DNA from 2 places in the Microbacterium sp. KUDC0406 genome. Region 1 is predicted to be linked to the other one. Evidence: riboswitches for the same ligand, from Rfam matches in the RefSeq annotation. Region 1 holds a riboswitch; the other holds the start of a gene.
What was found. A riboswitch is a leader RNA that binds a small molecule or an ion and turns the genes downstream of it on or off. The one in region 1 is predicted to bind ZMP and ZTP.
Positions count from the first base shown of each region.

Region 1 (4,408 bases):
GAGTGCGTCGCCCGCGCCGGCCCGGTACGTGCTGCCGTCGACGGTGCCCGAGAACCCGGCGTTCAGCAGTGCCTTCGTCACCGGCGCCGGCTGGTAGGTGTTCTGCGCGGGGTCGTAGGCGGTGAGCCCGGATGCCACGCGCACGCGGCCCAGGTCGCCCTGATATCCGCGGCTCGTGGCAGCCGGGTGCACGTCATTGCCGAACCCGAACGAGGCTGCGGCGGACGCGTTGATCGCGGCGGGGGCGTCGGAGACGACCGGCGCGAGCTCGACGCCGTCGAGTGCCAGGTGCAGCTCCGCACCGGAGCCCGCGCGGATGTACTGCACCGAGAGATCGTGGCCGGTGCCGCCTGCCGGTGCGGGAGCGGTCAGGCGGTGCTTGGTCCAGGCGCTGCCGCTGACCGAGTCGAAGCCGTAGACCAGCTGACCGCCCTCGACGCGCACGAACAGGTTGCCGCCGGCACCGAACAGCGTCGCCATGTCGGTCTGGCTCGTCGCCGGCGTGATCGACAGCTCGGCGACGAAGCCGCTCGTGGCGTCCGGATCTGCGAGCGTGAAGCCGGAGGCGTCGAAGCGGATGCCCTGACCGCCGCCGCCCAGCGTCACTCCGCCACCGGGGATCTGCTCCTCGCCGCCGTCCATCCGGTGCACCGTGCCGCGCATGGTCTCGCCCTCGACCGTCGTGTAGGTCGTGGTGCCGACGAGCGACCCGCCGAACGCGATGTCGAGGTCGTCCGTCTCAGCGGCGGACGCCGCTCCAGGTGTCATGAGAGCTCCGATGACGACGGTCGCGCTGAGCGCGGCGAGGGCGCTGCGGACCGCGCGCCCTCCGGCACGCGATCCGGGCCGGGGTGTGTAGGGGACACGCATCCTTCTGCTCCATTGCGTCGGTGGTGGGGATCACCGAGGACGCTAACAGAGATCGGATGTATCGACAAGGGATTCCCCTCAGAATGCACGGAACGCGCGAATGTTTGCGCTTTCATCGGGTGTCTACAATGATGGTACTCAGTGCCGGAACAGGCGCAGCCCGGTCTGCACGTGCGTGATGCCGTGCTCGGCCGCGGCAGCGACGACCTCGTCGGTGCGCGTCGATCCGCCCGGCTCGACGATCGTCGCGACACCGTACTCGGCGGCGTGGTCGACGTTGTCGCGGAACGGCAGGAAGCCGTCCGACACCAGGGTCACGCCGGCGAGGTCCGCGCACCAGGCGTCGCGCCAGCCGGCATCCGCGTACCGATCGGATGCCTCGGCCCCGAACAGCTCCGCGAACTCCGCGCGCTGCGCGCGGGTCATCTCGGCACCGGCGAAGCGGATCTGCCAGTTCAGCCGGTCCTGCCGCCGCATTCCGGCGACCTCGGGCAGCTCGCACACGAAGGCGTGCCGGCGCAGCCACCACACCCGCGCCTTGGCGCCGGCGAGGCGCACGCAGTCGACGCGGTTCTGCTGTCCCGCCCTATGCCGATCGCGGCACCGGCACGCACCAGCACGACGGAGTTCGACTGGGTGTACCGGGCGGCGATCATGCCCAGCAGCGCATCGCGGCGGCCGGCGTCGTCGAGCACTCCGGCCGGCAGCGCGGTCGCGACGTCGGCGGCATCCCGGTCCTGCTCGAGCACCGCGCCGAGCAGCTCGCGGCGCTCCCGGCGCGGCGGCTCCGCCGGCATCCGCCTCGAACACCAGAAACCGGCCGCCGCGCTTCCCGCTCAGCAGCGCGACCGCACCCTCCTCGTAGCCCGGGGCGATCACGGCGTCGCAGATCACGCTGCGCAGGAACTCGGCGGTCGCCGTGTCGACGGGGCGCGAGAGCGCCACCACGTCGCCGAACGACGACTTCGGGTCGGCGTCGCGGGCGCGCACATAGGCCGAGATCAGGCCTCCGTCGTCGTGCACGCGCCAGGTCTCGGATGCCACGTCGTCGATCTTCCCGGCGACGGCGGCGCCGGCCGGCGAGACGTGCTTGAAGGATGCCGCGGCGGGCAGTCCGGTGGCGGCATCCGCCTCGCGCACCAGAGCCGACGCGTTCAGCGCATCGAGGTAGTTGATCATCGAGGGCTCGCCGTTCAAGGCGGCCGGCCCTCCGGTGACCTCGGCGGCCTGGTGCGGATTCATCCCGTATCGCATGTGTGCTCCCATCGTTCCGATGGGCACCCAGGCGGTCGATGCCGTACTCCACGCTCCCCGCCGGTCACCCGGCCACGCCAGTCGCGGTTCCAGGCTACCGCGCGGATAGCCTGGCTGAATGAGCACTCCGCACATCGCCGCAGCCCCCGGCGAGATCGCCCCCATCGTCCTGTTCCCCGGAGACCCGCTGCGGGCGAAGTGGATCGCCGAGACCTTCCTCGACGACGCGGTGCTGTACTCGCAGACCCGCGGGATGCTGGGCTTCACCGGCACCTGGCAGGGGCACCGCGTCTCGGTGCAGGGCTCCGGCATGGGGCAGCCGTCGATGTCGATCTACGCCAACGAGCTGTTCGACCAGTACGACGTGCAGACCGTCGTGCGGGTCGGCTCGTGCGGCGGGCTCACCGAGCGCGTCGGCATGCGCGACATCATCATCGCCAACGGCGCCTGCACCGACTCCGGCATCAATAGGGTGCGGTTCCAGGGACTCGACTACGCCCCGGTCGCGGACTTCGGCCTGCTGCGGGCAGCGGTCGAGGCATCCGAGACGATGTCGCTGGCCAGCGCCGTGCACGTCGGCCTGCTGTTCTCGAGTGACCAGTTCTACACGACGCGGCCCGAGCTGAACGACCCGTTCATCGCGCACGGCGCGCTCGGCGTCGAGATGGAGACCAGCGCGCTGTACACGCTCGCCGCGTACCGGCAGCGCCGCGCGCTGAGCATCTGCACGGTGTCGGATCACCTCGTCACGCACGAGGCGACCACCGCGCAGGAGCGCGAGCAGACCTTCGGCGACATGATCGAGATCGCGCTGCGCGCGGCGACCGCCTGACTCCGACGCTCCGGTCGCGGTCGCGGTTCGGCTCAGCTCAGCTCGGCTCGGCTCGGCTCGGCTCGGCTCGGCTCGGCTCGGCTCAGCTCGGCTCGGCTCGGCTCAGCTCGGCTCAGCTCAGCTCAGCTCAGCTCGGCTCGGCTCGGCTCGGAACTAGCCTCGCCCGGCGTCCAAGTCGCAGTTCGTCCCCGAATCACCACAGCCCCGGCATTCAGGTCGCGGTTCGTCCCGGAATCCGACCGACAGAACGGGACCAACTGCGACCGGAGCGACAGAGGAACCGGCAGAGCGGGACCAACTGCGACCCGGAACGACGCGGACAGGGCGACTCACAAGCCGGCTTCACCGAACGTCCAGGTCCCGGCTCGTCGCCGAAACCGGGCTCGCCCCGACGTTCAGGTCGCAGTTCGTCCCCGAATCACCACAGCCCCGACGTTCAGGTCGCAGTACATCCCGGAATCCGACCGGCAGAACGGGACCAACTGCGACCTGAACGAAAGAGGAACCGGCAGAGCGGGACCAACTGCGACCCGGAACGACCCGGCGGCCCCGGCGCTCACGCGCCGATGAACTCCTCGGATGCGCCGAAGTCGGGGTTCTCGCGGATCTCGACCCTCGCGCCGAGGCGGTCGGTGTCGAGTACGACGATCTCGTTGCGGCCCTCGCGCCACAGCGGACCGGGGGCGTAGAGCGTGACTTGCGGGCCGCGCTCCCAGTACCGGCCGAGCAGGAAGCCGTTCAGCCAGACCATGCCCTTCGCCCCGCCGGGGAACGCGAGCCAGGCGTCGGCCGGATCGGTGACGTCGAAGGTCGCGGTGGCGAGGCCGTCGGGGGGCGTTTCGTCTCGCTGCGCTCGCTCAACGACCACCGACTGCGGCACGACGCGGTGCTCCCAGCCGTGCGCGTACCGACGCCCGATGAGCACGCCGCCGAGGATGCCCTTGCGCTGCCCGGTATACGGCCCGTAGTTGATGCGCCCGAGGCTCTCGACCACGATCGTCAGCACACCCTCACCGCCGGATGCCGGCAGCGCCAGCGACTGCTCGCCGTCGTGCTCGATGGTGCCGAGCCGCACGCCGTCGAGGAACACCGTCGCCCGGTCGCGCAGCTCGAGCAGCCGCAGCGTCGACGAAACCGGGTACGACACGGATGACTCGTACGCGACGACCCCGTCCTCGACCCCGAGCTCCTCGTAGCTGAGCGGCTGAGGCGCGGTCGCCGCCACCGGCTGCGCGCGCACCACGTCGAGCAGCGACGCCACCGGCGACAGTGCGGCGGATGCCGCGGACTGCCGCCTCGGGGCATCCGGCACCTCCGGCAGCGGGCCGGAGTGGAACGGGGCGAACGCCGCGCGCAGCGCGTGGAACTTGTCGTTCACGGTGCCGTCCTCGCCGATCGGCGCATCCGAGTCGTAGGACGTGATCGTGGGCTGGATCGCTCCGTCGTGGTTCG
Region 1 is NZ_CP091138.1:2,607,765-2,612,172, forward strand. It holds gene L2X99_RS12970 (alpha-L-fucosidase) at 1-870, opposite strand, end outside; gene L2X99_RS12975 (hypothetical protein) at 1,009-2,136, opposite strand; ZMP/ZTP riboswitch at 2,143-2,219, opposite strand; gene deoD (purine-nucleoside phosphorylase) at 2,243-2,956, shown strand; gene L2X99_RS12985 (beta-galactosidase) at 3,513-4,408, opposite strand, start outside.

Region 2 (4,408 bases), 670 kb from region 1:
GCCGTCCGCAGGTACGGCGACATGTCGGGGGTGCCGGTGTGCACCTGCGTGACCGTCGCGTTGATGTCGCGGCGGGTCAGCAGCAGCCCGATCGGACGACCGATCGTGACGCCGCGGCCGACGACCACGACGTGCTTGCCCTTGAGGTCGTAGTCGTTGCGCAGCAGCAGCTCGATCACGCCGCGGGGTGTGCACGGCAGCGGCGTGTGGATCGGCGCATTGACGTTCAGCACCAGCCGCCCGAGGTTGGTCGGATGCAGGCCGTCGGCGTCCTTGGCAGGATCGATCCGTTCCAGGACGGCGTCGGTGTCGAGGTGCTTCGGCAGCGGCAGCTGCACGATGTACCCGTGGCAGGCCGGGTCGGCGTTGAGCTCGTCGATCAGCGCCTCGACCTGCTCCTGCGTGGCATCCGCCGGCAGCTCGCGCTGGATCGAGTTCATCCCGATCGCCTCGGACTGCCTGTGCTTCATCCCCACGTACAGCTGGGATGCCGGGTCGGCCCCCACCAGCACGGTTCCGATGCCCGGCACCACACCGCGCTCGCGCAGTGCGGCGACGCGCTCGGCCAGCTCGGTCTTGATCGCCGCCGCCGGCGGCCTTGCCGTCGAGGATCTTCGCGGTCATGTCATGTTCCTCTCATCGAGACTGCAGGCCCGCGCCGAGACCGAGGTGCTACGCCCCCGTCTCGGCGCGGGCCTGCAGATTCGAAACGATTACTGCTGCAGGTCGGGGTACAGCGGGAACGCGGCGGCGAGCGCGTCGATGCGAGTGCGCAGCGCATCGATGTCGGCACCGGGCTGCAGCGCAAGGGCGATGACGTCGGCCACCTCGGTGAACTCGGCGTCGCCGAAGCCGCGCGTCGCCAGCGCAGGCGTGCCGATCCGGAGGCCGCTCGTCACCATCGGCGGACGCGGGTCGTTCGGCACCGCGTTGCGGTTCACCGTGATGTGGATGTCGTGCAGCAGATCCTCGGCCTGCTTGCCGTCGATCTCGGCGTCGCGCAGGTCGACCAGCACCAGGTGCACGTCCGTGCCGCCCGAGCGCACGGCGATGCCGGCATCCTTCACGTCCTGCTGCGAGAGACGGTCCGCGATGATCGCGGCGCCGCGCAGCACGCGCTCCTGGCGCTCCTTGAACTCCGGGGTGCCGGCGATCTTGAACGCGGTCGCCTTCGCGGCGATCACGTGCATCAGCGGGCCGCCCTGCTGCCCGGGGAACACGGCCGAGTTGATCTTCTTCGCGATGTCGGCGTCGTTGGTGAGGATGAAGCCGGAGCGGGGGCCGCCGATGGTCTTGTGCACGGTCGACGAGACGACGTGGGCGTGCGGCACCGGGTTCGGGTGCAGACCGGCGGCGACGAGACCGGCGAAGTGCGCCATGTCGACCCAGAGCAGGGCGCCGACCTCGTCGGCGATCGCGCGGAAGGCGGCGAAGTCGAGGGTGCGGGGGTACGCCGACCAGCCGGCGATGATGACCTTCGGCTTGTGCTCGATGGCCAGGCGGCGCACCTCGTCCATGTCGATGGTCGACGTCTCGGGGTTCACGCCGTACGCGACGATGTCGTAGAGGCGGCCGGAGAAGTTGATCTTCATGCCGTGCGTGAGGTGACCGCCCTGGTCGAGCGACAGACCCAGCAGCGTGTCACCGGGGCGGGCGATCGCGTGCAGCACGGCGGCGTTCGCGGTGGCGCCGGAGTGCGGCTGCACGTTGGCGAACTCGGCGCCGAAAAGGTCCTTCGCCCGCTGGATGGCGAGCTCCTCGGCGACGTCGACCTCTTCGCAGCCGCCGTAGTAACGGCGGCCGGGATAGCCCTCGGCGTACTTGTTGGTCAGCACCGAGCCCTGCGACTGCAGCACCGAGACGGGCACGAAGTTCTCGGACGCGATCATCTCGAGGAAGGTCTGCTGGCGCTTCAGCTCACGATCGAGGACCTGAGCGATCTCGGGATCGACCTCGGAGAGGGGTGCGTTGAAGAAGCGGTCGGTCATGGCGGTTTCCTGCTTTCTCACGGGAAGAGGGGATGGTTTCGCATCGGCCCAGGCGCGCGGTCGATTCCCATGAGAAGTCGCTCCCCGGTGGTGACCCACCCAGACGCCAGTCGCGACGAGGAAGAGCCTACCCGATGGGCGCGCGCCGCGGATGCCGAAGATCCGAGCATTACGGGCCTCGGCCCCTCCCCTGCGGCGCGCCATCAGGATAGGTTTTGTTCATGGCCCTTCCTGATTCCCTGCCACTCGTCCCCTACCCCGTCGATGTCCGCAGAGAAGAGGGTGTGATCCCCCTGGCTTCCGCGCGCATCTCCGGCGACGCCGCCGTCGCCGGGCAGCTGCGCGACGCGCTGGTCACGCGGACCGGCATCCGGTCGCAGATCGTCGGCGGCGGAACGGATGCCGAGATCGCGCTGTCCGTCGATCCCGCCGTCGGCGGCCCCGAGGCGTACCTCCTCGACACGAGGGAGGACCGCGTCCTCATCACCGGCGCGGACGCCGCCGGGCTGTTCTACGGCACCCGCACGCTGCTGCAGCTGGTGCATGAATCGGATGCGGGATGGGTCGTCCCCGCGTGCGCATCGAGGATGCTCCGCGCTTCGCGTACCGCGGCGTGATGCTCGACGTCGCGCGGCACTTCTTCGGCGTCGACGATGTGAAGGCCTACATCGACCGCGCCGTCGACCTGAAGTTCAACCACCTGCACCTGCACCTCACCGACGACCAGGGCTGGCGTCTGGAGATCGACTCCTGGCCGCTGCTCACCGAGCGAGGGTCGGGCAGCGACACCACCGGCGGCGAGGGCGGGTTCTTCACGAAGGACCAGTACCGCGAGATCCTCGCCTACGCCGCCGACCGCCACGTCACGGTCGTGCCCGAGATCGATCTGCCCGGTCATACGCACGCGGTGGGCGTCGCCTACCCCGACCTCGTCGAGCAGCCCTGGCTCAGCGAGCAGTCCGTCGCCGAGCAGGCGGCGCTCGGCATCCCGCTGCCGGTTCACGGCGAGTTCTACCGTCGGCGCCGCGGTGGGGCACTCCTCGGTGCGCATCCACGAGGAGCGCACCTACGACTTCGTGGGCGACGTGCTGAGAGAGGTCGCGGAGATCACCCCCGGCCCGTACCTGCACATCGGCGGCGACGAGTGCCTCGGCACGCCCGCCGCGGACTTCGCGCTGTTCTTCGAGCGGGTCAGCCGTATGGCCGCCGACACCGGCAAGATCCCCGTCGCCTGGCACGAGGCGGGTGCCGTCGCCGGCATCGCCGAGGGCACGATCGGGCAGTACTGGGGCAGCGTCGAGCCGAAGGGCTCGCATGCCGAGGAAGCCGGGCACTTCGTGGAACGCGGTGGCTCGCTGATCATGTCGCCGTCCGACCGCACCTATCTCGACATGAAGCCCACTGCGGACTTCCCGCTCGGGCTGGTCTGGGCGGGGATCGTGCCGGTGCGCGCCGCCTACGAGTGGGAGCCGACCGCGGTCGTGCCGGGCCTTCCCGCCGAGGCGATCCTCGGGGTCGAGGCGCCGCTCTGGACCGAGACCGTCACCACCATCGCCGCGGGCGACGCGCTGGTCTTCCCGCGCATCGCCGCGCACGCCGAGACCGCCTGGTCGCCGAAGGACGGCGCCGAGCGCAGCTGGGAATCGTTCCGCACCCGAGTCGCGGGCCTGGCTCCCGCGTGGGAGGCTTCCGGTATCGACTTCACCCGTTCTGAGGAGATCGCATGGGCATGACCGACAGCTCGGCACAGGGTTCCCTGCTGATCCATTCCGCGCGGCTGGTGAACGACGGCCTCATCGTCGACGACGCCTGGGTCCTCATCGAGGACGGCCGTGTCGCCGAGCTGGGCGTCGGGCAGGACCGGGCCGATGCCGACACGATCGTCGACGCCACCGCCGTCGCCGGCAGCGGCGCGATCCTCACCCCCGGATTCATCGACATCCACGGTCACGGCGGCGCCGGTGTCGCCTTCGATGACGGCGTCGCCGCCATCCGCACCGCCCGTGACATGCACCGCACCCACGGCACCACCAGGGCCGTGGTCTCACTGGTGACGGGGTCGCTCGACGCGCTGGCGGCGCGGGTCGCCGAGATCGCGGACCTGCGCGAGACGGATGCCGACATCCTGGGCAGCCACCTGGAGGGCCCGTTCCTCGATCCCGGACACAAGGGCGCACACGATCCGGAGCTGCTCCGCGAGCCGACCGGCGGCGACGTCGAGCGACTGCTCGAGGCCGGCCGCGGCACCGTGCGGCAGATGACGATCGCGCCGGAGATCCCCGGCGGTCTCGAGGCGGTGCGCATCGTGGTCGCGAGCGGCGCGGCCGCCGCGATCGGACACACGGACGCCGACGACGACACCGTGCGCGCGGCGTTCGATGCCGGCGCATCGATCCTCACGCACGCATTCAACGCCATGC
Region 2 is NZ_CP091138.1:1,934,689-1,939,096, forward strand. It holds partial or broken gene L2X99_RS09735 (bifunctional methylenetetrahydrofolate dehydrogenase/methenyltetrahydrofolate cyclohydrolase) at 1-624, opposite strand, end outside; gene glyA (serine hydroxymethyltransferase) at 714-1,988, opposite strand; ZMP/ZTP riboswitch at 2,028-2,112, opposite strand; gene L2X99_RS09745 (glycoside hydrolase family 20 zincin-like fold domain-containing protein) at 2,210-2,605, shown strand; partial or broken gene L2X99_RS17875 (family 20 glycosylhydrolase) at 2,605-2,901, shown strand; gene L2X99_RS17880 (family 20 glycosylhydrolase) at 3,017-3,721, shown strand; gene L2X99_RS09755 (hypothetical protein) at 4,033-4,408, opposite strand, start outside.
Region 2: another riboswitch for ZMP and ZTP. It lies ahead of glyA (serine hydroxymethyltransferase); the one in region 1 lies ahead of L2X99_RS12975 (hypothetical protein).